2 regions of the Rubrobacter sp. M3-4 genome follow, and region 2 is predicted to be linked to the other one. Evidence: riboswitches for the same ligand, from Rfam matches in the RefSeq annotation. Region 2 holds a riboswitch; the other holds the start of a gene.
The links. Region 2 has a riboswitch for cyclic di-GMP ahead of AC6EKW_RS05195 (glycoside hydrolase family 26 protein). Riboswitches for the same ligand answer to the same signal wherever they lie in the genome.

Region 1 (14,831 bases), on a different contig from region 2:
GGGGAGCTGGATACCCTTACGGGAAGGACCGTCTTCTGGAAGGCCAGCCTGGAGGCCGCCAGACATAGATGGCTCACCGGATACGGGGCCAACGCCGGGGGCAGGTACATTCTCGACAACAACCTGAGCATATCCGATATATCCACCGTGCACAGCACCTACGTCGAGACCCTGATAGACACCGGGGTGATAGGCAGCGCCATATTGCTGGTCGGCCTCGGGGTGGTCTGGGTGTCGATCGTCAAGCTCAGGCGCACGGCGGCGATGAGCCCCATCAGCAAGGCCCTTTGGGTGGAGTGTCTGGGCGTGATGATGGTTCTCAGCGTGCGTTCGATCTTCTCCGTCGTCTTCGTGTGGTCTTCGACGGTTTTGATCTTCGGGGTCGTGCTGGTTTTCGTGACGGTGATGGGTAGAGAAGCAGGCAGGAGAAGAGCAGATGCGAATAATCATGCTGCACAACTACTATCAGCACAAAGGCGGCGAAGATCAGGTGTTTACCGCTGAGGCCGGGCTGCTGGAGGAGAGAGGCCACTCGGTCAAAAGGTATACGCTGCACAACGACCAGGTCGATGGCATGAGCGGGGCTTCTCTGGCATCTGATACGGTCTGGAACCGTCGGGTCCACCATGATCTGCGGGCCCTGATCCGTGATGTGAAGCCGGACGTCGCCCACTTTCACAACACCTTTCCCTTGATCTCGCCTGCTGCCTACTATGCCTTCCGGTCGGAAGGGGTGCCTGTGGTGCAGACGCTTCACAACTACCGGCTGTTGTGCCTGAACGCGCAGTTTTTCAGAGAGGGAGAGGTGTGCGAGGATTGTCTCGGCCGACGGGTGCCGTTGCCCGGGGTATTGCGTTCGTGTTACCGTGGCGAGCGCGTCGCGAGCGCCGGGGTCGCGACCATGCTGACGACCCATCGGATTTTGCGAACCTGGTCGAACGTCGTGGATGGCTACATAGCCCTCACGAGATTCGCCAGGGACAAGTTCGTGGAAGGTGGACTGCCGCCGGAGAAGATCTTCGTCAAGCCCAACTTCGTCGAGAGAGACCCCGGGATGGGCGGCGGAGGTGGTGGGTATGTCCTGTTCGTCGGGCGACTCTCCCGGGAGAAGGGAATCGAAACTCTCCTGCGGGCGTGGCGGAGGTTGGGGCGGCGGATCACCCTCAAGATAGCGGGTGACGGCCCGCTCTCCGGGGAGGTCGGTCGCGCAGCGAGGGAGACCCGCGGAATAGAGTGGCTGGGGAGGGTTCGGGAGCGTGAAGTTGTGGGTTTGATGAAGCGGGCGGAGTTTCTCGTTTTGCCTTCCCTGTGGTACGAAGGGTTTCCAATGGTCGTCGCCGAAGCGTACGCGAGCGGGCTCCCGGTGCTGGCGAGCGACCTCGGGAGCCTGTCTACCCTGGTGATATCCGGCAGGACCGGGTTGAAGTTCAGCCCGCGGAGCGCCGGTGACCTGGAGGACAAGGCCGAAGCTCTGCTGGACGACCCGGCGCTGTTGGAGAGGGTGCGCCTTGGGGCCAGGGAGGAGTTCGAGACACATTACACGGCGGATCGGAATTACACGCGCCTGATGGAAATCTATGCGCGGGTTGCGTGAGGGCACGCTGGGTCTTTAGGGAGGGAGGCAGGGAACATCGTGAGGTTGCCAGATTTTCTCGTGGTCGGCGCGGCGAAATCCGGTACCACGGCCATCCATCATTATCTCGGGCAGCATCCTCAGATCTTCCTTCCTGCCCAGAAAGAGACGAACTTCTTCGCCTTCGTGGGGGAGGAGGTCCGATTCGAGGGGCCGGGCGACGAGGAGATGGCCCGGGTGACGATCACCGACTTCGAGGAGTACGGCAGCTTGTTCGCCGGGGCGTCGGAGGATCAGGTGTCCGGCGAGGTCTCCCCCTGGTACATGTACTTCGAGCGGTCTGCTGCAAACATAAATACGCTGATCCCCGGAGTGAGGCTGATCTTCGTGCTGCGAAACCCGGTGGAGCGGGCTTTCTCCAGCTACCTTCACGTCGTGCGTCACGGCCGGGAGAAACTTGGTTTCAGGGAAGGGATCCTCGCCGAAGAAGAACGAATCTCCCGGGGATGGGAGCCGATATGGCACTATCTGAGCGCCGGGAAGTACGCGGAACAGATGGAGCCGTTCCTGAAGCTTTTCGGCCGCGAGCAGGTTTTCATCGGGCTCTACGATGATCTCAGGAACGACCCCGAAGGGTTTCTATCCGACCTGTACGGATTTCTCGGGGTCGATAGGGGCTTTCGAGCCGATCTCAGCCTCAGGCCCAACGTCACCGGGGTACCGAGAAACAGGGTCGTCGGGCACCTGCTGTTCAGACCCAACCCCTTCAAGGAGATCGCCAGGAAGATGATCCCACAAGGGGTGCGCTACCCGATCTCTCAGGAGCTGGGGCGAAGGATGGTGGTCAAGCCTTCGCTCGATCCATCTCTCCGGAGAGAGTTGGTCGCGTATTACAAGCCGGAGATACTGAGCCTGCAGGATCTCATCGGACGAGATCTCTCCCACTGGTTCGAGGCCTGATCGCTGGCTCCAAAACCGGGCCGGTCGGCCGGTCTGAAACCGGCTGTGTGGCTGATGTTGCGCCTTTTTCGGCCGCCTAGGCTGTCATCTGCATACGGCGGTCTGCAGGAGGTGCACGGTCTTGGAGCTTACCAATCGGAGCGGCGCTCCCATCGAGCTCGATTCGGAGTCTGAACACCGGTATATCCTCGGCATGCGGGTGGATGCGCTCACCCTTCCGAGGGCGAGCGAACGGATCGTCTCCTGGGCGGAGCGGGGCGAGTCCCGTTACGTTTGTGTGGCCAGCGTGCACATGGTCATGGAGGCTTTCGACTCCGAACCTTTCCGTCGGATCGTGAACCAGGCGGATCTCGTCACACCCGATGGACGGCCTCTGCTGTGGACCCTGGATGGCCTGGGCGTCAGGTCGGCGGATCAGGTCCGGGGCACGGATTTGACGGTGAGCGTGCTCGAGCATGCGGCTCGGCGTGGGGTGCCCGTGGGTTTGTACGGGGGTACGCCGGAGTTGCTCGATTCGTTTTCGGAGATCGCCCGAGCCCGGCACCCCGGCATACGGATAGTGAGCAGGATCGCGCCCCCGTTTCGTCCCCTGACCGCCGAAGAGGACGAGCTTTTCACCGACGAGCTGATGAACTCGGGCGCCCGCATCATCCTGGTCGGAATAGGCTGTCCCAAACAGGAGAGGTGGATGGCGGCCCACAAGGGACGGCTTCCGGCCGTGATGATAGGAGTCGGGGCTGCCTTCGACTTCTATACCGGCAGGATGCGCCAGGCTCCTCGTTGGATGCAGAAGAGTGGTCTGGAGTGGACCTTCAGGCTGGCGAGCGATCCGGGGAGGTTGTGGAAACGCTATGCCAGGCACAACCCCAGATTTCTCGCACTGTGCGCCATGCAACTGGGCCGGATGCCAGAGGCGACCTGGCATCCGGCCCGAAGGCGGCACCGTTCGGTGGGATGATCTTTTCAATGAGCGGGGGGCCGTACGGGGATTCCCAACGAAGAGGTCAGCTGGCGCTCCCGGGTATTGCTCAGGTAGCGGCCGTCTGACTCTCCGGGCGTTCGGTTGAACGCTGCCAGATGCAGCAGGACGCCGTGGTTCCCGTGACCGATCGGCCCCCATCTGTACCGCAGGTCCGTGCTCCAGTCGCTGATGCTGGATTTCTCGGGGCTCGGATACCAGTATCGGTCGTTCTGGCCGCTGTTGTGCGAGCTCGGATCGTACAGCACCCCGCCGCTCCATCCCCCTTGTTGTATCCAGGCCAATGAGTAGCCGTTCTTCGCGAAGAACAGGTTGTGTCTGATCTTGATGTTCTTTACCTTGTTCCAGGTGGGGTTTCCCCGGTCCATCGAGATGACCGAGAGCCCGCTCGCGTTCCAGGCCAGTGTGTTGTCACGCGCGGTGACGTTGCTCGAGTTCGAGAGGACGATCCCCGCGCTCCAACTCCTCCCGGCATAATGCCAGCCGTTGTTCCAGATCACGTTGTGGGAGATCAGAGCTCCCCGGCTTATCTCGAACAGTATCCCCGGCCCTGCGTTATCGAAGATGCGGTTGTTTTTGTAAACCGCGCCGGAGCAGTTTATGTCGCACCATACCCCGACGCCTTTGTTGTCGTAGACGGTGTTGCCGATGAACCTCAGCCCTTTGACCTGGTAGGCGGCTTTTATGCCGCCTGCTTCCCAGAAAGGATCGAAATGCTCGGTGTTGTTGTCGTGTATTCGGTTGCCCTGGACCAGGTTGTAGTTTCCTCCGAGGTGGATGCCGAGTTGTCCTCCCCGGTAGATGTTGTTGTCGATGATCTCGTTGTGGTTGCCTTTCACTACCAGGTCTGCCGCCGCTGCGTCGGAGAGTTTGTTGTCTTCTATGGTCCAGTGGGAGTGGTAGTAATTCGGGTCGTTGACATCCGCGTTGGTGAGGGCACCCATGTCTCGTTCGTTGGCTGCATCCCGCATCGTGAAGCCTTTTATCGTGACGCCGTCGGCCGCGCCGACCACCCATTGGCGTCTTACCGAGACTTCAACCACGTGCCCTCTGGGGTCGTCGGCCAGAACCACGTAGCGGGTGCCGGAGCCGTCCTTTACGGCGAACTGCCCTGGGTGGGGATTTTCTGCCACCTGCCGGAGCGGTCTGCCGTCGAGGAAGACCTGCTCGGGCCACAGGCAGCGCCGGGTGCCCGACGCGCACTCTCCCGAGGATGAGAAACGCGGCAGCCCTCCGTGGATCCAGTATCGCCCCTCGCGTCTCCAGCCGCGCCAGACGTCGCTTCCCCGGATCTCCGCACCGGGACCCGCTATCAGCGTGAGCGGTTTCGTTATCACCACGGTCTGCCGGTAGATGCAGTGCCCGGCCGTGTGGACCGTTGATCCCGGGCTGGCGGCGTCGATCAGGGCCTGCAGCGAGCCTCTGCAGTCCGGTTTGACGCCCTGCGTGGAGGCAGCGGCTATCCGGTCGGTCGAGATCATGCAGAGCAATGCCGCCAGGATCGCCGTGAGCCCGAGGAACTTTCTCAGGTCTTTGGCCTCCATCTGGTCCCCCCCTTCTCCTCATGTTCCATCCGAAGGCGGGGCAGACCAGAGGTTGGCCTTGCAGCGGCAACCCGGCCACCTCCCGACTTGTGGGAGGTCCGTCGGCTTTGCGTCCCCACCTCGCGATGGGTTTGCCTTTTTCAGCTGTCTCCGCTTTTATCGTTACGAACCCTCTGGTTCTTTAGCGGCTCCTCTTCCGGTCATCCGGACGGTTCGAATATGTGTCGCCCGGCCGATGTGTACGTCCGGGGGGACCCTCTAAGATGGCTCGTAAATCGCGGTGAAGGAGATGAGCATGACTAAACGGGCACTGGTTACCGGAGCGGGGGGCTTCATAGGGCACCACCTGGTGAAGTACCTGGTGGAGAAAGGCTATTGGGTGCGGGGTGTCGACATCAAGCACCCGGAGTACGAAGAGAGTGACAGCCACGAGTTCGAGATCCTGGACCTCCGCCGGTTCGACAACTGCCTCATCGCGACCAGGGGCATAGACGAGGTCTACCATCTGGCGGCCGACATGGGGGGTATCGGCTACATCACCGCCTTCCACGCCGAGATAGCCCGTAACAGCGCGATGATCAACATCCACATGCTCGAGGCCTCCCGGATCAACGCCGTCGAGAGGTTCATCTTCTCCTCTTCGGCGTGCGTGTACCCGCAGTACCTGCAGAAGAGCCCGGACGTGACCAACCTGAAGGAGGAGGACGCCTATCCGGCGGAGCCCGAGGAGGGCTACGGTACCGAGAAGCTCTTCATGGAGAGCCTGTGCAAGTACTTCTACGAGGACTACGGGCTCGAGACGAGGATAGTGCGCTTCCACAACGTCTACGGGCCGCTGGGTACCTACGAGGGCGGCAAAGAGAAGGCTCCGGCGGCGATCTGCCGCAAGGTGGCTCTCACGCCGGATGGAGGCGAGATAGAGGTCTGGGGAGACGGGGAGCAGACACGCTCTTTCATGTACATAGACGATTGCGTTGAAGGCATCTACCGGATAATGCACTCCGATCACCCCGGTCCCCTCAACCTGGGAACCGACGAGCTGGTGACCATAAACGGGCTCGTGGACATGATCTCCGAGATCGCCGGCAAGCGCCTCACGAAGCGGCACGATCTCACCAAGCCTCAAGGGGTCAGAGGCCGTAACAGCGACAACACCCGGCTCCGCCAGGTGCTGGGATGGGAACCGAGGATCTCTTTGCGAGAGGGGCTCGAGCCCACGTACCGGTGGATAGAGGCGGAGCTGAGGAAGTCTGGTCGGGGGGTCGAGACCGTCGCCGGCACGCTCTCCTGAATCGTTCTCATGGCGAACGAGGGACCCGAGGTCGTAGGGATCACGCGTTGACCGACATGCACGCTGCCGATGTGACGAAGGTCTTCAGGAGGCCAAACTTCCTGATCATAGGGGCCGCGAAGTCCGGCACCACATCGCTCTGGCACTACCTCGACCAGCATCCTCAGGTCTACATGAGCCCGAGGAAACACACCCGGTTTTTTTCGTTCACCGAGGCGAACCCCAGTTTCTGCGGTCCACCGCTGGAGAGAGAGGCCACTCCGTACGCCGTGGTAGACCACTCGGATTATCACGAGTTGTTCGCTGGAGCGAAGGACGAGGTGGCCGTAGGTGAGGCCTCTCACTCCTACATGTACCAGCCGATCGCGGCCCGGAGGATAAAAGACTACGATCCGGACATGAAGCTCGTCGCCGTGCTGCGCCACCCGGCTGAGAGGGCTTTCTCGCACTACCAGCAGATGATCAGGGATGGCCGCGAGGACATCCCTGATTTTCTGCAGGCGCTGAAGATCGAGCCCCTACGAATCGAGAAGCGGTGGTGGCCGGACTTCCACTACGTGCGGATCGGACTCTACCACGAGCAGCTCGCACGTTACTACGAGCTTTTCGACCCCGGGCGGATAAAGGTTTATCTGTACGAGGATCTGAGCGGAAACCCGCTGGAGGTCGTGCGAGACCTGTTCGGTTTCCTCGGTGTCGATGAAGACTTCGTTCCGGAGACGTCTTTGCGTTACAACGCTTCTGGGATTCCGAAGAGCCGATTTCTGCACACCCTCTTGCAGGAAGCCAGGACTCTGGCACCCGTCGTGAAGACCCTCCTGCCCGAGAGGCAGACCCGCCGGCTCATGCGCCTGGGTAGCGCGTTGCACAATCGCAACCTCACCCGACCCAGGCTGGAGCCCGAGGTGCGCAGGTTGGTGACGGAACGCTACTTCCGCCGAGACATCCTGCTCCTGCAGGAGCTCATAGACCGGGATCTCTCCAGTTGGCTGGCGTGAGAGACAACCCTCTGCGGGTTCCCGGCAATGGTCATGGTGGTGTCGGGATGAGGGGATTCCTCGGGCGTTCTCCCAACCTCTTCCGGCTTCTCTACGGTCTCAAGGGAGAAGAGAGGGTCGTCGGTAAAGATACTCGGATCGTCATAGAGGGATTTCCCCGATCCGCCAATACGTTCGCGGTCCTGGCTTTCGAACAGGCGCAGCCTCGAAAGGTCAGGATCGCTCACCACATACACTCCCCGGCTCAGGTGCTGCTCGCGAGCAGGTGGAAAATCCCGACCATGGTCCTCATCCGCCGACCACAGGATGCGGTGGCGTCCTGGGTTATCTGGGATGGACACGACATAGCATGGGCTCTGCGTTACTACACATATTTTTACAGTACGGTTGCCTATTGTAAGAACGATTATCTGCTGGCTCCTTTCGAGGAGGTCACCGAAGATTACGGTGCCGTGATCCGGCGTATGAACGAGAAGTTCGGGACCGACTTTCATCCTTTCGAGCACACCCCCGAGAACGTGCGAGAGGTTTATTCACGGATAGAAGATCTGCACCGGCGCAGGAACGGGGGAAACGTATACGAGGTCAAGCTGGCCCGTCCGACGAAGGCGAAGGATCTCCCGAAGCGGGAAGTTTTGCGGTGGCTGCGAGCGCCCAGATACGGCCGGTTGCTCTCCGAGGCCACCGCCGTATACGAGGAGCTTCTCGGGAGCCGGAAGATGTAGGCAGCGTTTGGAGAGGGTATCAGGTTGCGTAGAGGGCGCGGGAACCCGCGGTGGATGGGCTGCCCTTGTTTTGTTGGGGTTGTGTTTGGTGCTGGTCGGGGGATGTGGCGTGTTCAAGAAGCACTCCTCTACTCCCCGGCCGCATACTGGAGCCTGTGGGAGATCCTTGCAGGCCGAGATAGAAAGAACGCCTCCCGGCGCCACGCTTCTGGTCGCTCCCTGTGTCTACAGGGAGCAGATCGTCGTAGACAAGCCGCTCACGCTCAAAGGGAGACCCGGAGCGGAGATAACGGGGACGGACGTCTGGCGGCGGTGGCGGAAGATGGGGCGTTACTGGGTGAGTGAGAGGAGCGTTCCCCGGTTCCCTCAGACGGCCGTCAGGTGTATGCCGGGCACCCGGCGCTGTCTGTGGCCCGAGCAGGTCTTCCTCGACGGCAGACCGCTCCGGCAGGTGGCAGAAAATCCCCACCCAGGGCAGTTCGCCCTGGATCCGGGTCGGCGGGTGTTGCTGGGGGATGACCCCGACGGACACCGGGTAGAGGTGACCGTGAGGCGTTACTGGGTGCTGGGAAAGGCCAGCGGTGTAACCATCGAGGGATTCATCATGCGTGGAGCGGCCAACGGAGGACGGACCGGAGCCCTCATGAACCGGATGTCTCCAGGAGGAAAAGGATATGCCGACTGGACCGTCAAGGACAACAAACTCTCCGATGCCCATGGTGCCGTGATCAGCCTGAGTAAAGCCCCGGGGCTCAAGATACTCGACAACGACATCTACCGTGGCGGGCAGATGGGCATCCTGAATACCGGTCGGGGTGAGCTCATAAAAGGCAATGCCGTGCACGACAACAATACGGAAGGTTTCGATACGGGGTGGGAAGCCGGGGGGATGAAGACCTCTCACGCAAGCGAGGTGATCCTGACGTCCAACACGTTCTATCGAAACGAGGGTAGCGCGGTCTGGTTCGACATAGACTCCACGCACAATACCATCTCCGGAAACCGGATCTACGACAACACCGGCTTCGGCATCCATTATGAGATATCCAGTCACGGCGAGATATCTGGCAACGTCTTGTGGAACAACGGGTGGGGTACTCCGAGGTGGGTCTTGGGATCGGCCATCGCTTCGAGCAACTCGAGCGTCGTGGATATCCACGACAACATGCTGGCCTGGAATGCCGATGGCATCTCCGTCATCGGGGTGGATAGGGGTAGACAGACGTGGAACGACGTGCATGACGTCCGCGTGCGGCGGAACGTCATCGTGATGGGCCGCCCTCGCCGGGGTGTTGTCGGAGACCGTTTCGCGCTTGCCTGGTTGCAGGGAGATGTCCGCGGGATGTTCAGACCCGGGAGCGGGAACCGGGGAGAAGACAACATGTTCTGGCTCGCGAACTCTGGGGAGCATCCCCCCCTCTTCGGGTGGGGTGGGAAGAGGTACGGCAGGCTCTCAGAGTTCGCCCGCACCCCGGGTGGTCTGGGTTCGAGATATCTCACTCCTGCCGAAAAAGACTCCGCGTTAAAGAAGATTGGGCCTGTGGGAGGCAAAACGGGCCGGTCGACCCATTCGTAGGGAAGCCCTCTTTTGTATGTTGGAAGAGAGTCGGCGCAAAGACGCTAAGCGGCGGAGAAGAGGAGCTTTCCGTGAGATTTGGAGCGGGATCGGCGGTCTACCGGTACGAGGAGAGGATGCTCGTCGGTTTCGGCGCGCTTTTGGTGGCCCTGTTGGTCTACCTGGCGTTTGCGACACCCGCTCGTGCGGACATCGGGAGTACTCCGGACCCGAGTTCGATATCCACCAACGGCCGGGTATCGACGATACTGAAGGTTGGAGATACGGTCTACATAGGTGGGTCTTTCACCCAGGTGAACGGCGTGGAGCGCGACCATCTCGCTGCCATAGACGCCTCCACCATGCAGCTTACGGGGTGGGCTCCCAGTGCCAACAACAATGTTCTCGCCCTCGCGGCTTCTCCGGATGGCTCGACTATCTATGCTGGTGGAGCCTTCACCCGTGTGAACGGGGTCGTACAGAATCGAGTCGTTGCCCTGGATGCGCGCAGTGGTGCGATCGAAACCTGGCGGGTATGGACCAACTACAACGTCCGAGAGCTCCTTGTCTCCGGAAACCAGGTTTATATAGGAGGCGACTTTACGATCATAAACGGTCAGTCGCAGCCGTATCTGGCGCTGGTCAACGGCGCCGGGGTGAGTAATCCGGGGGCCCTGGTCGGGGGGTGGTCGGCTTCGCTCAACGGAAGGGTGTGGTCGCTTGAGCTCTCTCCCGGAGATGGGCTTCTCTACGTCGGTGGAGACTTCACCTCCGTGAGCGGGCAGCCGTATCCCTATCTGGCGGCCCTCGACCCATCGACCGGTGCGCTCTACCCCTCCTGGAAGCCGCCGACGCCCAACGGCAGGGTCTTTCAGATAATAGCCGCCAACGGCGAGGTCTATACCGCTCAGGGGGGCCCGGGCGGTATGGTGGGAGCCTACGATACGGGTACGGGTGCTTTGATGTGGAAGAAGAAAGCTTTGGGTCCCGTAGCCGTATACAGGAAGAAGCACCCCAACAGCCTCAGGCTTCCGGCGGGGTGGACGACCAAGGGGGATGGAGACGTACAGGCCATCGCTCTGATGGGCAGCAGGCTTTATGTGGGCGGGCACTTCATTCAGCTCGCAGGACAACCCCGACGCTACTTCGCCGCCGTAGACGCGGGCAGTGGCGCTCTCGATCCCAACTGGGCTCCGATGGGATACGGGGATGCGGGAGGGCTCGGTGTATGGGCGTATTACGCCGATCCGGTGAGCGGCACCCTCTATTCTGGTGGAGATTTCACGAAGATAGGTAACGTTGCTTATCCTCACTTCGCCAGCTTCTCCGATCCGAACCTTACGGTGCCACCTGCGAGCACGCCTCCGGATACGAGCATAGACTCTGGCCCCAAGTCCCTGACCAACGAGACTTCGGCCAGCTTCACGTTTTCGTCTTCTGCGCAGGGGGTGAGTTTTGAGTGCAGCCTGGATGGTGGGGCGTACGGAGCGTGCAGTTCACCGCAGAAGTACACGGGGTTAGGAGACGGCACGCACACCTTCTTGGTGCGGGCCGTTGATTCTGCGGGCAACGTGGATCCCTCCCCCGCGGAGTATGACTGGACGGTCGATACGGTAGCCCCCGATCCGCCGGTGATCTCTGCGCCTGCGAACAACGCTTTGATCGGAAGCAGTAACGTCGTGCTCTCGGGCACGGCCGAGCCGGGCAGCACCGTAGAAGTTTATGATGGTGGCGGTCCCACCCCATCGGCCAAAACGACGGCCGGAGGTGGTGGGGATTGGAGTATTACTCTGAGTGGTGTCGCCGATGGTTCCCACACCTATTCCGCAGTAGCGGTGGATGCGGCCGGGAATGTTTCTTCACCTTCCGTTCCACTCACCGTCACGGTGGACACCACACCGCCGACGACCAGCATACAGACGGGACCATCCGGGACGGTGAGCGGCGACTCGGCGACGTTCACCTTTTCTTCTTCAGAGTCAGGCTCCAGTTTCCAGTGCAGCCTGGATGGAGCGGCCTTCAGAGCCTGTTCTTCACCTCAAACGTACAGCGGCCTCTCCGGAGGGCAACACACTTTCAGAGTGCGGGCCGTTGATGCTGCGGGCAACGCCGATCCAAGTCCACCCAGCTGGGTCTGGACGGTCGACGTACCGGCGCCTCCGGATACGAGCATAGACTCTGGCCCCAAGTCCCTGACCAACGAGACTTCGGCCAGCTTCACGTTTTCGTCTTCTGCGCAGGGGGTGAGTTTTGAGTGCAGCCTGGATGGTGGGGCGTACGGAGCGTGCAGTTCACCGCAGAAGTACACGGGGTTAGGAGACGGCACGCACACCTTCTTGGTGCGGGCCGTTGATTCTGCGGGCAACGTGGATCCCTCGCCTGCCTCCTATACCTGGAGCGTAGACACCAGAGCCCCCGACACGTCCATAGTGGCCGGACCGAAAGGTTTCAAGAAGTTCAACAGGGCGGTGTTCAGATTCACCTCGACCGAGGCGGGATCGAGCTTCCAGTGCAGCCTGGATGGTGGGGCGTACGGAGCGTGCAGTTCACCGCAGAGGTACACGGGGTTAGGAGACGGCACGCACACCTTCTTGGTGCGGGCCGTTGATTCTGCGGGCAACGTGGATCCCTCCCCCGCGCGCAGAAGCTGGGTCGTGGATACACATGCCCCATCCATTCGTCACCTTTATCCGAGGCCCGGATCGATAGTGAGTAGTAGGGTGCCGTACATCATGGCGAGGGTGACGGATAGGGGGAGTGGGATCACCAAGCGGGGGATTATGCTCAGGGTCGACGGGAGGTTGGTCCCCAGGCGCGAGTTCACCTACGCTCGAACGGGGAAAGTTTTGCGCTATCCGAACCGGATGGTTCGCAGCTCGCCTTTGCTTCGCAGAGGGAGGGCTACGGTTAAGATCGTGGTGAGAGATCGAGCGGGCAACGTTTCCTCCAGAGTGTGGCACTTCAGGGTGCTGTGGTAGTGTGGCGGGACCCCAGGATGGGTGTCCTCCGTTGATTTCTCTCCAGGAGCGGTCCTCTCTTTCCTGGAAGGTCCTGCCCAGCCGCTGAGCATCCGGTGAAATAGGCCGTCTGGCTGGTGTCAGGATGTGTCCCGCAGCCGATGCTCTGCTCAGGAGAGCTATCTAGGATGAGAGGGCGGTCGGATGCCAGCGTTGGAAACGGGGCAGAGGTATGCAGAGAACCATCGACTCTGAAAAGACGCCTGCTCTGAACGGCCTTGGGGGAATGACGCCTCTGGCCGGAGAGATCCCCGCGAAAAGCTTGGCCGGGTTTCGCGATCACCTTGGCTCGCTCATCCTTCTGGGCACGGATGCGGTATTGGCGGTCGCGGTGTGGGAGATCGCTGCTTTGTTCAGGCAGATCGTGGGCAGAGGGGGGATCTCAGAGATGTCCGTGGCGGCCGTCGCCTCGAGCCTCGGCGTCTGGATCGGGGTGCGCTGGCTCCTGGGGCTCTACCCGGGATACGGGATGGGACAGATCGAGGAACTGCGCCGGCAGACGCACGCCGTGCTGGCCACCATGGCGATCACTGCCATCTTCGCTTTCTCCTTCCAGGTCGGAGATACCATCTCGCGCCTGCTCCTGCTCGCCGGTTTCGCCGGACTCGCGATACTCGCACCTCCCGTGCGGCATCTGACGAAGCTTTCGTTGAGGAAGGCGAAGCTGTGGGGCAAGCCCGTGGTGGTGCTCGGTTTCGGAGACGACGGAAGCCGGGTGTTGCGTGTCCTGCAGGAGGACTGGACGCTGGGCTTGAAACCTGTGGGGGTTTTCGACGGGAAGCAGGCTCCGGTGAGTGGGGAGATCGAGGGAGTGCCTTACTGCGGAACCCTCATGGACGCCATGGTGTATGGGCGCAAACTAAGGGTCGACACCGCGATTTTCGCCATGCCGCACACACGCCGGGAACACCTGGTCAGGCTCGTGGAACGGGCCCGGACGAGCTTCCGGCAGGTGATCATAATCCCCAACCTGGAAGGGGTGACCAACTCCGCCGTCGTAGCCAGAGACCTGGCTGGCATCTTCGGTGTGGAGGTCCGCCACAACCTGCTGGACCGCTGGAGCCAGCGGGTCAAGCGGACCATAGACGTCACGGTGACCGTCGTCGGCGGAGTGTTGCTCCTCCCGCTTTTCGCGGTGCTCTGCCTGCTGATCCTCCTGGAATCGGGGAGGCCGGTCTTCTACCGGGCCGAACGGATGGGCAGGGACGGCAGATCGTTCGGTTGCCTGAAATTCCGCACCATGATCCACGGGGCCGAGGATGCCCTGGAGAGGCTCCTGCGGGAGAACGAAGACCTGAGAAGAGAGTACGAGCTGTACCACAAACTGCGTGAGGACCCCAGGGTGACCCGGGTGGGGAAGTTGCTTCGCACCACGAGCCTCGATGAGCTGCCGCAGCTCTGGAACGTCCTCAAAGGGGAGATGAGCCTGGTCGGGCCTCGACCCTATCTTCCGAGGGAGTCCCCGGACATGGGCGAGGCCGAGAAGACGATACTGCGCGTCACCCCGGGTATCACGGGGCCGTGGCAGGTGGGAGGTAGGAGCGGCACCTCGTTCAAAGAGCGGGTCAGGATGGACCTCTACTACATAAACAACTGGTCCATATGGCTCGATCTCCTGCTCCTGGCGCGCACCTTCCGGAGCGTCCTGTTCGACCATGGGGCTTACTGAGCGAGCGCGGTCGTGAACGGATCTTTCGACGAACGCCTCGTCTGCGATCTTCGTCCCCCCAGGGAGGAACTCGCGGAGCTCGAAGATCCAGGTGTCTACGCCGGGTTCTGGCGCGGGCTCTGGCGCAGGGTCAGCCGTTTGGTGAGGAGGCAGACGGGCGAACGTGAGCCGTATTGCGAGCATGCCATGCTGGCCCGGCTGGTCTTCGAGTCGCCGGACGTCGTGCTTTTGCTCGACGAGCGCGGGTTGGTGATCTACGCCAACCCGGCTGCCGGGGCGATGTTCGGGTGTGACCCGGAAGAGCTGGCCGGGGATCCTCTCCCCGGAACCCTGCAGAGGTACGGGTCCCGGCGCCGGGCGATTCACCGGCGTGACGCCTGGATCGAGAACTTCAGGTTGCAAGGTCCCGAGGGGAGCCACAGATACCTGGAGGCCTTGAGAGTGGATGTCCAGGGGTGCAAAGCATACTATCTGAGAGACATCACGGAGCGCAGGCTGCGCGAGGACGACCTCGTACGCC
Region 2 (14,831 bases):
CCGGAGGACCGTTCCGGGCCCAGATGTTCGTCTTCGGCCCCGGACAGCTCCCCGGGCGTCTCGAGTACTACCTCTCGCACCTCCTGCACCAGTTCCCTCCGGGGCTCCTGCCCGTCGCCCTGATCGGCCTGCTGAGCCTGGCCCGCCGGGATCGTCCCGTGCTCGCGATGTTCGCGGTGCTCTTCTGCGGGTGGCTGCTCTTCGATCTGGAGTACGACATCCCGGACATCTGGGTCTATTTCATAGAGACCTACCTGGTCGCGGCCCTGCTCATCGCGGAGGGCCTGGCGAAGATCACGGACCTCCTGCACGGGTTGCGGCGGTTCAGACTCACGGCCGGGAGGTTCGTGTGGGCACCGGCGGCTCTGGTCCTGCTGCTGACGGTAGCCCCTGCTGCGACGGCCGCCTCTCACACCTACCATGCCGTGAATCTCTCGAAAGACCACATAGTACAGAAGAAGATAGAGGTCCTCTCCACAGAGCTCCCCCTTCACTCCACGCTCATAACCGACGGCGTGAGCGCCTGGTACATGCAACTCATCGAGCACAGGAGGAAAGACGTGCGGGTAATCTCGCCCTTCCTCGAAGAGGACCGTCTCGGCACGTACGAAGCGCACCTGTGGCGGGATCTGGCCAGACGTTACCTGATGAAGGAAGGGAAGGGGCCGGTATACATCGAGTTCCCGGACGGAGCAGAGGACGAGTACGTATCCTCCTTCGAATCCTACGGGATGAAGCTCCTCCCCTGCGCGGGCGGCGAATTCTACCAGGCCGTGCGCCTGGACGACCACTCCCGCGCCTGCAGGGTACGCTCCGAAGGCTGAGCCCTTCCGACGCCCGAGCACCGGTTCAGACGAGGATCCTCCGGTAGGTGCGCGCGGCGACGACCTGGGCCAGAACCAATGCCCCCAGCAGGACCGCCCAGTCCGTGGCGGCCCCGGGAACCCGCCCCGAAACCAGATATCCTCGCAACAGATCCACCAGATAACTCAGAGGGTTGATCGTGGCGAGCGCCTTCAGCCAGCCCGGCATCATCCCGATCGGGTAGATCGCGTTGCTCGCGAAAAACAGCGGCATCGTGATCACCTGCCCGAAGCCCATGAAGCGCTCCCGGGTCTTCAGGACTATCGCCACGAGCATCGAGATGGTCGAGAAGAGGCTCGCCCCGACCACCACCGCGGCGAGCGTCCCGGCGACGCCCGGCACGCTCCAGTGGATCTTCACGCCGAGGACGAGCGCGACGATGAAGATCACCACGGCCTGGCTCGTCGCCCGCACCCCTGCTCCGAGCCCCTTGCCGGTCACGAAGCTCGCCCGCGGCACGGGCATCACCAGCAACTTCTGCAGGATACCCTGATCCCGGTCCCAGATTATGGTGAGCCCGTAGAAGATCGAGATGAACATCAGCGACTGCGCGAGGATGCCGGGAGCCATGAAGGTCAGGTAGTCGACATGTCCCGTGGGTATCGCCCGCAGGTGGGAGATGGCCTGCCCGAAGACCACGAGCCACAACACCGGCTGCACAGCCCGCGTGAAGATCTCCGTGGGATCGTGGCGCAGCTTCCTCATCTCTATCTCCGCCACCACCGCCGCACCCCTCAGATAGCGCCACATGGCATCCAGAAAGTCCGCCGGCGGCGGCCCCCCCTCAACCGAAGCGCCGGATCCTCCGGCGTAGCTGCCTCGTCTCACGATAGCTCCCTCCTGATTCGGCCTGATCCCGGGTGAGCGCGGTGAAGACGTCCTCCAGCGTACCGTCGGGACGTCCCACGCCCCGCTCGAGCTCCTCCGGCGTGCCGATCGCAGCGATCCGGCCGTGGTTCATTATCGCGACCCGCTCGCAGTTGGCTTCTGCCTCCTCCATGTAATGGGTGGTGACGAGCACGGTCATCCCGGAAGCCTTCCGAAGCTCCTCTATGACCTCCCACACCGAACGTCGGGCCGTGGGGTCGAGCCCGATGGTGGGTTCGTCCAGCACCAGCAGTCGCGGCTGGTGCAGGATGGCCTGCCCTATCTCGAGACGGCGCACCATCCCACCGGAGTACTGCTTCACCAGCCTCCCGGCGGCATCCTCGAGCCGCATCCTCCGGAGCGCCATCTCGACGCGCTTTTTGCGCTCCTCCCGCGGGAGCCCGAGCAGCTTCGCGAAGACGAGCAGGTTCTCATATCCCGTCAGCGAACCATCCGCGGAGAGTGCCTGCGGAACGTACCCGAGCATCGAACGTACCCGAAACCCCTCCCGCACGACGTCGAGCCCGCCGACGAGCACCCTCCCGGAGGTCGGGGGAACCAGCGTGGTCATCACCTGGATGGTCGTCGTCTTCCCAGCCCCGTTGGGCCCGATCAGGCCGAAGATCTCCCCCTCTGAGATCTCGAAGCTGACCCCTCCCACGGCGACGACGTCCCCGTAGCGCTTGACGAGCCCCCTCACCTCAACGGCGGTCTTCTTCAACCCTCTCCTCCGCGGCCTCGAGAACCCGCTCTATGAGCCGGCTGAGCTCTCTTTTCTCCCCCTCATCCAGAACCGAGACGAGCCCGGAGAGCACCTCGCGCCGCCGCCTCTTCCACCCCTCATACTGCTCGCGCCCCTTCTCCGTGAGCTCCACCAGAACAACCCTCTCATCCTCCGCCTGACGCTCCCTCCTGACCATCCCCGCCCTCTCGAGCCTCTGACAGGCGCTCGTCGCAGAACCCTGCGTGATCCCGAGGGATCTCGCAATCTCCCCGATGCTCATCGGCCCCTCCCGCCACAGCTGACGCAAGAGCCAGTACTGCTGCGGCGTGATCTCACCTCGCTTCATCGGGTTGGTCACCCCACGCAGAATGCGCCAGAGCGACATCAGATCCTCGACCAGACGCTCCGAAAGGGCTTCTCCACCTTCGATATTCATGTCAATATATTTAAAGCCAATTTATATTGTGCGTCAATGTAAATCCCACCAAAATGGGTGGACGGCTGGTGCTAACATGTTTTGGAGGGAGTAAGAGAGAAGCGGAGGATCAGAGCCGTGGAGATGGAGCGGACCGAGGTCAAGGAGGCGGTCGAGGAGGAGCGGCGTGTCGTGCCGCGGGCGGGGTTCGCGCAGAGCAAGGCTCATGCGCTTGTGATCCGCATGTTCGACCTGCGGCGCGGTGGGGGTGTGGGGTATGTCGCCCTTTATGCCCTCTGTCGGATAGTGCGGGCGATCTTCCACACCGGCTGAGCCGGGCGTTCTCTAGGGGTTCAGGATAAGCTTGCCGGTGGTTTTGCGTCCCTCGAGATCTGCGTGGGCCTTCGAGGTGTCTTCGAGCCGGTAGCGTCCGCCGATGATCAACCTGAGGTCTCCGGTCGAGAGCCAGTGGAGCATCTCCTGCAGGCTCGGGGCGAAGATCTCCGGGCGGGACGTTATACGGGGGAGGTAGAACCCGGTGACGGTCTGGTTGCGGTACATCAGGCTCGCCGGGGTCAGGCTTCCCCGCTGGCCGCTCGCCGCGCCGTAGACGACCATCCGCCCGAAGGTCGCCAGGCAGGAGAGGTTCTTCTCGGGGAAGTCTCCGCCGACCATCTCCAGGATCACGTCCGCCCCGCGCCCGCCGGTGGCCTCCCTCACCCTCTCCGGCCAGTCTCCGGAGGTGTAGTCGATCAGGACGTCCGCGCCCAGAGAAGCCGCGAGTTCTAGCTTCTTCCGGCTGCTCGCGGTGGCGATGACGGTCCCCGCCCCCATAAGCTTCGCCATCTGGACCGCGAGGCTTCCGACCCCTCCGGCGGCGGCGTGGACCAAGACGCTCTCTCCCTCAGCGAGCCGGCCGGAGGTCTTGAGGATGTGGTAGGCCGTCAGGCCCTGCAGCGGGACGGCGGCGGCCTCATCGAAGCCCAGGCCGTCGGGGATGGGAATCAGTGAACCTGCCGGGGCGGTGACGTACTCGGCGTAGCCGCCGGTCCCTACGAGCGCGACGACCCGGTCGCCGACCGAGACACCCCGCACACCCTCTCCGACCCCGGCGACGATCCCGGCGACCTCCGAGCCGGGGATGAAGGGCAGCTCCTGCGGCACCAGGTAGGTGTTTCTGCGACGCATGGTGTCCGCGTAGTTGACGCCTGAAGCACGAACCTCGATCAGGACCTCCCCCTCGCCGGGTGAAGGACGTTCCACCTCGACGTACTCCAGAACCTCCGGACCGCCGAACGTTTCGACGAGTACGGCATGCATTCGTTCCAACGCCATATCTCCTCCCGCGGGACCTTCGAACGAGCCTGCGGAAGAGACTATATCCCAAAGTCAGCCGCGGACATCATTCCCTCGGGTAAACTCCGGGGCCGAAGGCACTGGAAGGAGCTCTACCCATGCCCCACGAGAAAGAAGAACTCCCGCTGGAAGGACTCAGGGTGCTGGACCTCTCGCGCGTTCTCGCAGGACCGTTCGCGACGATGGTGCTCGGAGATCTGGGCGCCGACGTCATCAAGGTGGAGCATCCCAAGCGCGGCGACGACACCCGGCAGTGGGGCCCGCCGTTCGCCGGCGGGGAGTCGGCGTACTTTCTCTCGGTCAACCGCAACAAGCGCTCGGTAGCGCTGGACCTCAAGACCGAGAAGGGCCTCGGGCGGGTCAGGGAGCTCGCGAGCACCGCCGACGTGCTCATCGAGAACCTGCGGCGGGGCGCCCTCGCAAAGCTCGGGCTCGGCTACGATGCGCTGAAAGAGAAGAACCCCGGCCTCGTCTACTGCTCGATAGTCGGCTTCGGGCCCGGTCCGGACGAGAACGAGCCGGGCTACGACTTCCTCGTGCAGGCGCGGGCCGGGATCATGGGGATAACCGGACACCCCGACGGAGAGCCGACGAAGGTCGGGGTGGCGGTCGCGGACATCGTGTGCGGGCTGTACGCGGCGGTGGCCATACTGGCGGCCCTCCGCCGGCGCTCGGAGACGGGAGAGGGAGCACGCATAGAGGTGCCGCTCTTCGAGAGCACCGTCTCCTGGCTCGCCAACCGCGCCCAGGAGTACCTGATCTCCGGCGAGGACACCGGGAGGATGGGCAACGAGCACCCCACGATAGTCCCCTACCAGACCTTCCACGCCTCCGACCGCCCGATAGCCCTCGCCGTCGGCAACGACGCCCAGTTCGAGAGGATGTGCCGGGCGATAGACCGGGAAGACCTCTCCCGCGACGAGCGCTACGCGACCAACCCGAAGCGGGTCGAGAACCGGTGGGAGCTGGTCGCGGAGCTGCAGCGGGTGTTCGAGAAGCGAAGCGCGGAGGAGTGGGTGCGCAGAATCCGGGAGGCAGGAGTACCTTGCGGGCCGGTCAACAGCCTCACCGAGGTCTTCCAGGATCCGCACGTGCTCGCCTCGGGAATCCTGCGGGAGGTGGATCACCCCACCGCCGGGCGGCTCCGGACCGTCGGCTCCCCCCTCGTCCTCGACGGCAAAAGACCCAGCATCCGGCGCCATCCGCCGCTCTTGGGGGAGCACGACGAGGAGGACAGCTGGGAGTGAGGCATGGCCCTTCGGCTCCCTAGCGGATAGAATCCCTTCCACAGTCCGTAGTACACCCGGCACGTCGGGTGTGGGGGGAGAAACATGGAAGCCGAGCACGGTCAGAGACCCGTAAGGGTGGTCATAGCGGACGACCACGAGTTCATACGGGTCGGTCTCAAGAGCATTATCTCCTCCGAGCCCGGGATGGAGGTAGTGGGAGAGGCGGGGAGCGGAGAAGAAGCGCTCAGGCTCTTCCGCGAAACAAACCCCGACGTCGTCCTGATGGACATCGAGATGCCGGGGCTCGACGGCATAGAGGCCACCCGACGCATAAAGCAGGAGAAGCCCTCGACGGTGGTCATGATCGTCACGGCCTACGACAGACCGGACTATCTGCTCGAGGCGATCCGGGCCGGGGCCTCGGGCTACCTGCTCAAGGAGCACGCCTTCACACGGATAAGAAGTGCGCTGCAGCGTGTGATCCGGGGCGAAGCCCCGCTGGATCAGGAGCTGGCCATGCGCCTGCTCAAACACCTCTCGGAGGATCCGGTGGCAGGATCCGGAGATTCATCGAAGGAACGCGAGAGGTTGCTCGGAGAACTGACCGACAGAGAGCGTGAGATCCTGGGACGCATCGCCGCGGGACAGAGCAATCAGCAGATGGCCGATGAACTACACCTGAGCGTCGGCACCATCAAGACCCACGTCCACCGCATAATCTCCAAGCTCGGCGTCTCCGATCGAACACAGGCCGCCGTGCTGGCCATACGCCTGGGGCTCATCCCTCCCGGTCGAGATGAAGGTTAGCCATCCCGAAGGCCTCTATCTCCTCCGGCCAGCGCCGCCTTACCGTAGACGGCGCTGACCCTTTCGGCCGCGATGAAACCGATCTCGAGGGATTCCGGTCCGAGGGGCTCCCAAAGGATCCCGTCGGCGCCCGCCCGTACGGCATCCCGCCCGCAGGGTATTTCGTCCTGCCCGCAGACCACGAGCAGGTAGGGGTAGAAGGCCAGTCCCTCCCGCGGGAGCTCACGTATCCTCCCGCACAACTCGGCGCCGCTCATGTCCCGTAGCCGGGTTCCACATACGACACAGTCGAAGGCGCTGGAGCTCCTGCAGAGCTCCATCGCCTCCCTACCGCTATCGGCCGAGGACACATCATGCCCGCGTCTTCCGGCGAAGCGGCCCAGTATGGTACACGAGATCGGATCCCCCAGCGCGAGCAGCAGCCTCATGCGCTCTACCGTTCCCGACGCGGGAGGATCCTCCAGATGGCACCCACCACGCACACGAGCGCGAAGAGCGCGATCCAGAAATAGATGCTCGTTGGGTCGGTCACGAGGCCGAGCGCCGCGAGCGGTGATCCCCCGGTCTCCGGGAGGGTCTGGATGGCCGCGGCCCCTCCCGCTCCGGCTCCGATTCCAGCAGCTTTCCCATACATGTCTTTCTCCTTTCTTTCACCAATCGGTAGAGGGCCTGAACACGGCCCTGTAGTAGCTGTAGGCGTGTGCGGCGAGCAAGAACAGCTCGTAGGGCATCTCGAAGAGCAGGGTAGCCCCCACGAGCGCCCTCACCGGCCCTCCCCGCCGATACACCGTCACCGCGTGCTCCAGCGCGAAGATCGCGCTCGCCGCGATCCATATCGGGTAGAGCCTGAAGTGTCCCGTCCCGATACCCCAGATGAGCGTGGCGAAGTAGGCCGCCACGGCCAGCATCCCGAGCGCACCCCACGCGAGCATGAGCGTCAGCGTCCTGGTGCCGCGCACCGGCCCGTACTGCATCACGGTGCGCACGGCCCCCTCCTTCCACCGCACCCGCTGCTTCCAGAGCTTCCTGAAACCGCTCATCGTCTCGGTGGTGAGCGAGCAGGCGACGGGGGCAACGACCCGGTGTCCGAGGTTGACGAGGCGTACCGAGATCTCGAGGTCCTCGACCAGACTCGAACGGGTGTAGAGCCTGCGGTAGGGTCGGGAATCACGCACCTCCCTGGCCGCCGCCACCCGGATCATCATCGCCGTACCCGTGAGCGTGAGCGCCTTCCCACCCTTGCGGGCCACGTCACGCTCGTAGCGCAGGTACTCCTGCTGCTCGCAGAAGGCGACGTAGCGGCTCACCAGGCCGCCCCTGACGTCATCGCGTCCCCGGAACACCCCACCCACCGCCGAGTATCCTTTCTCCAGCCAGGCGGCGCCGTTCGCGACGAATCCGGACGAGAGATATGAATCGGCATCGACGACCATGAGGACGTCCTCCGGAGCGAGCGCGTCGTCCAGCCGCTCGAACGCCTCGTTGAGCGCGTCGGCCTTGCAGCTTCCCCCCTCCACCTCCATGACCTCCGCCCCGGCTTCTCTGGCCTGCTCCGCGGTTCCGTCGGAGCAGTTGTGGGCTATGACCACGACCCTCTCCGGAACCCGACTCTGGGCGAGAACGTGCTCCACGCAACGCGCTATAGCTTGCTCCTCGTCGTGCGCCGGGATGAGTACCACGATTCTTCCGAGAGGCGATACATCCCGTCCCGTGCTTTGCTTCAGCTCTATCATCACGGGAATAAGTCTGCCCCGCGCAGGGTTCGAAAACGTCTACCCGGGGTGCATTTCGGGATCCTCCGAAGGGCGGATCTTTTCGTATATCCCGGGATGTACGAGGCTCAAGTTATTCTCTCCCCCATCCGATAACCAGGGTTGCAGGGAAAACCGAAAGAGCAAACCCGCCGCGAGGCGGGGACGCAAAGCCACGGGCCTCCCCATGAGGCAGCCGGGTTGCCGAAGGTCCCGCACGGCGTGCGGCAGAGCGTTCCCGCCACCGGAGCGGCCGGAGGAAGGAGCGCAGGTGGCAGCAGCGGTCTCGACATCCGGGTCAAACGCACCCTCCAGCCATCCTCTACGGATGAGCCGAAGGACTTTTCTCAAGACCGGGACGGCAGGACTGGGAGCACTGGGGGTGTCCGCTGCGCTCCCGCCGGTGCCGGCCCTCGCGGCCCAACGCCACATCGCCCTCGGCGCCTTCACGGCCACCCTGCCATGGGACTTCAGCAGCATAGACGAGTACACCCGTCTCTCGGGGAACCCGCCACGCATAATCCACTGGTTTCAGGACTGGAAGATGCCCTTCAACGCCTCGTACATGAACCAGGCCCGCCGACGGGGCGCGATCCCGATGGTGAGCTGGGAACCCTGGGACTGGAACGGCAACAGGACACACCAGCCCCGCTACTCTTTAAAACGCATACTCTCCGGAGCACACGACCCCTACATCCGGCGCTGGGCGCGGCGAGCCGCCGCATGGGGCAGGCCGTTCTACCTGCGCTTCGCGGCGGAGATGAACGCCGACTGGGACACCTGGAGCCCCGGAGTCAACGGCAACACCGCGCGGCAGTACGTAGCGGTCTGGAGGAAGGTGCACAGAATGTTCCGGCGGGCAGGGGCCAGCAAGGTGCGGTGGGTGTGGTGTCCGGTCGTCTACTACGAGGGCTCGACGCCCTTCGAAAAGGTCTTCCCCGGAGACGCCTACGTGGACTGGGTCGGGCTCGACGGATACAACTGGGGCAACACACAGCCCTGGTCGAGCTGGCAGAGCGCGGCCGAGATCTTTTCCCGCTCCTACCGGATGGCGGGCAGGTTGAGCAAAAAGCCCTTCATGATCCCGGAGATAGCCTCGACCGAGCACGGGGGCAACAAAGCACGCTGGATCAATAGGGCGCTCCTCGATGAGATCCCGTCTCGCTTCCCGCGGGTGAAGGCCGTCGTATGGTTCGACGCGGACAAGGAGACCGACTGGCGCATCAACTCCTCGCCCTCAGCACTCAGGGCCTGGCGGAAGGCCGCCGCGAGCCCCCTCTATCGCAGGCGCTAGACGACGGCGAGCGGCCTGACAGGGGCACCGGTCGCACCGACGAACTTGGGTGGGGCACACACGAAGAGGAACTCGTATATCCCCTCGGAGGAGGGCTCCTCGAGCGTGAGGTTCTCGACTATGTAGATTCCTCGCTCGACCAGCAGAATCAGATGCCCGGGCAGCAGGCATCCCAGCTCGGGGTCCCTCCGTCCCGGCACGTCCCACGCCACGTTGTCGGCTCCCACCGCCGCAACGCCCCTGTCCGCCAGCCAGCGCGAAGCCTCCGTCGAGACCCCCGGTCCGGCGAGGTAGTTCTCGACGTCATCCCAGCGACGGGCGTTTCCGGTGCGCACCAGGACGACCCCGCCCTCCGGCACCTCCACGTCCTGCCGCCGGCAGCACTCCACCAGATCCTCCGCGGTGACGGCGTAGCCGGGCTCCAGAGCCCCGGCCTCCTCCTTGGCCGCCACATCGAGGAGGACACCCGGGGCGACTATGGGTGGGATCTCCTCGACCCCGAGGGTGGAGAAGCCCCGCGTGCCCTGCGCCTCACCCACCGGGATGCCGCCGTGGAGCCTCAGATCCTTCGACTGGTGGCATATGGCGTCTATGTGGGTGCCGGTGTGGTCGGTGCAGAAGATGATCCCGGAGGCGCTCGAGCGTGGACCGGAGGTCTGTGGGTCGTACTCGTCCTCGTGACGCCGGTGCAGCAGGTAGGAGTATCCGGGACGGTGCGCGGGGTAGACCGGCATCGCCTCCGTCCGCGGCTGCTCCAGGTCGAAGATGCGGGCTCCTTCGGGCAAACGCATCACGCATTCCTCCCTTCTCGCTCCGGTGAGAGTCTCCATCCTCTCGGACGACCAGTCAATCCCGGACAGCCCTGAAGTTTCGTTCAAAACGCGCTAGCATCCGACGAACAGATGGATAACCCTGATCTCACGGGCGGAGCGGGCGCGAAAACCGGCGATCATACGGGGCGAACGTTCAGGGACCTGCTACGTGCCCTCAGGTCGATCTCGAAATCACTCAACCTCATCCAACCCCTCTCCGTCACGCTCAACCTCATAGCGGAGAAGGTCTCCCAGACAATGGGGCACAAGTACTGCGCGATACTGCTCGCCAACGAGGAGACGGGAGACCTGCTGATAGAAGGCCACTTCGGTCTCAGCGACGAATACGTCAGCGCCCTGAACACGACCCTGAAGCAGAAGATAAGAGGTGAGAGCCCGGCTGCACGGTCGGTAACGGCACAGGCTTACAGGACACGCATGCCCGTCTACGCACCCGACATAGTAGAAGACCCGAGGTTCAAACCCTGGCGTCAGGCCGCGTTGAAGGCAGGCTACAAATCCATCGTCGCGCTCCCGCTGGTGTTCCGGGACGAAGCCATAGGAGTCCTCAACTGCTACGACGAACCGAGGAGCTACTCCGAAGACGAGGTGGAGACCCTCATGATCGTAGCGGAACAGGCGGCAACCGCCGTCGGCATCGCACGCCTGATGGACGAGCAACGCCGCACCATCAAAGAACTCAACGCGCTCAACGAGCAGATCGCCTCCCGCAACGCCCTCCTGCAGAGATCGGAGACGGCACATGAACTTCTGACGGGACTGTTGCTCGAAGAGGACTGCTCATTGCAGAAGATCACCGACACCCTCTCGGGTTTGCTGGGAGACGTCCCGGTCGTCCTTCAAGATGAAAACCTCAAGCCCATCTCGACCGCGGCAGGCGGGTTCCATGGACTGACCAAGGCGGAGAAAGATAGATTCTCCGGGATCAGGGAAACGGGCAGGGCTTACCGACTAAAAACGGCCACCGGAAAGCCCGGTGAAACCATCATCGTCACACCGATAGACCTCGGAGGCTCCGAGACAGGCTATCTCTCGACACCACTCCCGTCAGACACCCAAAGCAGCTTCTTCTCGAGGACCCTGGAGCAGGCGGCCACCGTGTACACGCTCTACACGACCCGTCGGCGCATAGCCCGAGAGGCAGAGGAGCGCATCAGAGGTGATCTACTCGCGGAGCTTCTCAGCCCGGACTCCGGGGACGAACCGGCTCTGAAAGAGAAGCTTCGTGGCTACGGAGTAGACCACGAAGGTCCGTACAGGCTCTTCGTAATCCAACACGAATCTCTCTGGGGATATCTCGAACGGCGGAGGATTGCCCCTGAAGCATCGGGACAGCTGGCTGGAAGACTCCTGGGGATCGTTCGAGACTTTGTCTCGGGCGGCTCGTGTGGAATCGCCCGTCGCACCGGGATGCAGAGTATCACCGCCCTACTCACGCGCCCGGAAGAAGACCTTCGCGGTATGGCCGCGAGGCTACTCGAAATCATGAGAAACAGGGCACCAGGGCTCCAGGTGCGCATCGGCATCAGCGCCCCCTGCTCCAGCCTGAAGAAACTACCCGAACATCACCGGGAGACGACGAGGTTGTTGGATCTGACGGAGGCGCTCGATGCAGCAGAAAGGGTAGTCTGCCAAGACGACTGGAGAGCATACAGCTTGCTGCTGCGTAGCAAAGACAGGGAGTGGCTGGTCAGGTCCGCCCGCGAGACTCTGGCCCCCCTCTCAGGCCGGGATGACCTGCTGGATACCCTTCGTTCTTACCTGACAAATGGCCTCAGCCCATCGAGGACATCACGGGCCCTCCACGTACATCACAACACCGTCAGATACCGCCTGGAACGTATATCCAGCCTGCTCCAGAGGGACCTTACAGACCTCGACGACATCCTGGAGATAAAGCTGGCCATGATGGCAAGAGCCCTCAGCACCGATCATCAGGAACCGACCGGCGCTTGATGCGAGCATCCATCACGAGCTTTCAGACCTCAGCCTCACAAGCCTCGTAATATTTCACAAAATCAAACCGACACATTGGTTATTCCCCTATACACGTCCCTCTGCACCCAGTCCTATACTCCGCTCGAGGCAGATTTCTACAGGGGAATCGGTTGTCGAAAAGGAGGAGTATGGCGGCCGGGAACCAGACGCAGAACACCTCTCTCAAGGACACGTTCAGCTTCGAGTGGTACCGCTCTCTCGGGGAGAAGGGCCGCCCGGCGTTCTGGGCGAGCTTCGGAGGATGGGCCTTCGACGGGTTCGACTACATGATCCTCTCGCTCGCGCTCTCCGGGATCGCGGCCACCTTCGCCCTATCCAAAGGGGAGACAGGGCTCATCGCGACCGTGAGCCTCGTCGTCTCGGCGCTCGGGGGTGTTCTGGCCGGGATCCTCGCCGACAGGATAGGCCGGGTCAGGACGCTGGTGCTCGCGATCGCATTCTACTGCGGCGGGACGTTTCTGAGCGGTCTCTCGCCGAACTACGAGGCGCTGCTGTTCTTCCGGGCGCTGCAGGGGCTGGGGTTCGGCGGTGAGTGGGCCGCCGGCGCGCTTCTGGTCTCGGAGATGTCGGATCCTGCGCAGAGAGGCAGGGTGCTCGGCTGGGTGCAGAGCGCCTGGGCGCCGGGTTGGGCGGGGGCGGTGGTCGCCTTCACCGTCGTCTTCAGCATTCTCCCGCAGAACGTGGCCTGGCGGGCGCTCTTCTGGATCGGGATACTCCCCGCCCTCTTCATCCTCTACGTGCTGCGTAAGGTCGACGAACCGGAGGTCTACCTGAAGACCCGTCGTGCCCGCGAGGCCCGCAGCCGCGAAGCCGTGGAGAGCGGTGCGACCAGGAGCCCGCTCGTCCAGATCTTCCGGCACGACCTCATAGGGAGAACGGCAGCGGCCTCCCTGCTCGCCATCGGAGCGCAGGGCGGATACTACTCGATCTTCACCTGGCTCCCCTCGTATCTGGAGAAGGCCCGGGGCCTGAACGCGGTGGGCACCGGCTCCTACCTGGCCACGGTGATCATCGGCTCGTTCCTGGGGTACGTGATCAGCGGTTATCTGCACGACCTGATCGGGCGCAGGAAGACCTTCGCGCTCTACGCCATCCTCAGCGCCGTGCTCCTCATCGGCTACACCCGGATACCCGAAGGCGCGAACGGGCTGCTCGTCGTCCTAGGTCTCCCGCTAGGCTTCTTCGCCTCGGGCATCTTCAGCGGCTTCGGATCCTACCTGGCCGAGCTCTTCCCGAGCCGCGCCCGGGGGGCTGGACAGGGATTCACCTACAATTTCGGGAGGGCCGTGGGCGGGTTCTTCCCGCTCGTCATCGGCATCCTCGCCGCGAAGGTCGGGCTGGCGGCGATAGCCCTCGGCGCGGTCGGATACGCCGCCTGCGTCGTCGCGCTCCTGCTCCTGCCCGAGACCCGCGGCAAACGGTTCGTCCCGATAAACTGAACGAGGTGCGAGACCGGAGAGAGAGGGGCAGCTTGCGAGGCAACGGGCTCAGGCTGGGCGTGGACGTCGGGGGAACCTTCACCGATCTGGTGGCCCTCGTGGAAGGGGGCATCGTCACCGCGAAGGTTCCCTCCACCCCGCGCGACCAGTCGGAGGGCGTGATGGCAGCGATCCGCGCGGCGAACCTCCGGGAGAGGGAGGTCACCGCGTTCGCCCATGGGATGACCGTGGCCACCAACGCCCTGCTCGAGCGGCGCGGGGCGAGGATGGCCCTCCTCACGACCGAGGGCTTCCGGGACGTGATCGAGATCGGCCGCCAGAACCGCCCCTCGCTCTACGACCTCTCGAAGGACCGCCCGCCGCCCCTGGTGCCGCGGGAGCTCAGGTTCACCGTGCGCGAGCGGATGGGGCCGGACGGGGAGATCGAGCCGCTGGACGAAGAGAGCCTGAGGCAGGCCGTGCGGGCGCTGCGCGAGGCGGAGGTGGAGGCCGTTGCGGTGTGCCTGCTCTTCTCGTTCTCGCATCCCGAGCACGAGCGGCACGTCGGCGAGGTGCTGCGGCGCGAGCTTCCGGGGGTGCACGTCTCGCTCTCGAGCGAGGTTTTGCCCGAGTTCCGGGAGTACGAGCGCTTCTCGACGACAGCGGCCGACGCTTACCTCGCCCCCAGGCTGACCTCCTACCTGGAGAACCTCTCCCGGAAAGCGAAAGCGGCGGGACTCCCCTCCCCGCTGGTGATGCAGTCCTCCGGCGGGGTCGTGGAGATCGGACACGCGGCCCGAAACGCGGCGGGGTGCGTGCTCTCGGGGCCGGCGGGCGGGGTCGTCGGCGCGGCGTATGTGGCCCGGGCGAGCGGCTACGAAAACGTCCTCACGCTGGATATGGGCGGGACCAGCTCTGATGCCGCCCCGATCCTCGACGGCGAGGCGCTCACGACCACCGAGTCGGTGGTCGCGGGGGTGCCGATCAAACTGCCCATGGTCGACGTGCACACGGTGAGCGCCGGGGGAGGATCGGTCGCCTGGGCGGACGCCGGAGGGGCGCTGCGGGTTGGTCCGCACTCCGCCGGGGCGGACCCGGGACCGGCCTGCTACGGGCTCGGCGGAGAAGATCCGACCGTCACCGACGCCAACCTGCTCCTCGGCTACCTGCGCGACGGGGCGCGGCTGGGAGGCGAGGTCGTCCTGAGGCGGGAGCTCGCGGAGAGGGCCCTTGCGAAACTCGGCCGCAGGCTCGGTCTCGACGCGCACCAGACGG

Region 1: another riboswitch for cyclic di-GMP. It lies ahead of AC6EKW_RS02035 (right-handed parallel beta-helix repeat-containing protein); the one in region 2 lies ahead of AC6EKW_RS05195 (glycoside hydrolase family 26 protein).

Annotation. Positions count from the first base shown of each region.
Region 1 covers NZ_JCBAJP010000001.1:412,680-427,510, forward strand. Annotated here, with positions in the region: gene AC6EKW_RS02015 (O-antigen ligase family protein) at 1-504, shown strand, start outside; gene AC6EKW_RS02020 (glycosyltransferase) at 437-1,594, shown strand; gene AC6EKW_RS02025 (sulfotransferase family protein) at 1,634-2,533, shown strand; gene AC6EKW_RS02030 (WecB/TagA/CpsF family glycosyltransferase) at 2,655-3,491, shown strand; gene AC6EKW_RS02035 (right-handed parallel beta-helix repeat-containing protein) at 3,497-5,056, opposite strand; cyclic di-GMP riboswitch class I at 5,119-5,202, opposite strand; gene AC6EKW_RS02040 (NAD-dependent epimerase/dehydratase family protein) at 5,352-6,347, shown strand; gene AC6EKW_RS02045 (sulfotransferase) at 6,404-7,345, shown strand; gene AC6EKW_RS02050 (hypothetical protein) at 7,333-8,070, shown strand; gene AC6EKW_RS02055 (right-handed parallel beta-helix repeat-containing protein) at 8,237-9,646, shown strand; gene AC6EKW_RS02060 (Ig-like domain-containing protein) at 9,718-12,603, shown strand; gene wbaP (undecaprenyl-phosphate galactose phosphotransferase WbaP) at 12,869-14,311, shown strand; gene AC6EKW_RS02070 (diguanylate cyclase domain-containing protein) at 14,324-14,831, shown strand, end outside.
Region 2 covers NZ_JCBAJP010000003.1:228,910-243,740, forward strand. Annotated here, with positions in the region: gene AC6EKW_RS05140 (protein O-mannosyl-transferase family) at 1-824, shown strand, start outside; gene AC6EKW_RS05145 (ABC transporter permease) at 850-1,692, opposite strand; gene AC6EKW_RS05150 (ABC transporter ATP-binding protein) at 1,649-2,452, opposite strand; gene AC6EKW_RS05155 (MarR family winged helix-turn-helix transcriptional regulator) at 2,433-2,891, opposite strand; gene AC6EKW_RS05160 (hypothetical protein) at 3,009-3,203, shown strand; gene AC6EKW_RS05165 (quinone oxidoreductase family protein) at 3,216-4,190, opposite strand; gene AC6EKW_RS05170 (CaiB/BaiF CoA transferase family protein) at 4,325-5,473, shown strand; gene AC6EKW_RS05175 (response regulator) at 5,558-6,262, shown strand; gene AC6EKW_RS05180 (response regulator) at 6,259-6,690, opposite strand; gene AC6EKW_RS05185 (hypothetical protein) at 6,696-6,896, opposite strand; gene AC6EKW_RS05190 (glycosyltransferase family 2 protein) at 6,913-7,941, opposite strand; cyclic di-GMP riboswitch class I at 8,146-8,222, shown strand; gene AC6EKW_RS05195 (glycoside hydrolase family 26 protein) at 8,396-9,307, shown strand; gene AC6EKW_RS05200 (cyclase family protein) at 9,304-10,098, opposite strand; gene AC6EKW_RS05205 (helix-turn-helix domain-containing protein) at 10,210-12,096, shown strand; gene AC6EKW_RS05210 (MFS transporter) at 12,267-13,577, shown strand; gene AC6EKW_RS05215 (hydantoinase/oxoprolinase family protein) at 13,610-14,831, shown strand, end outside.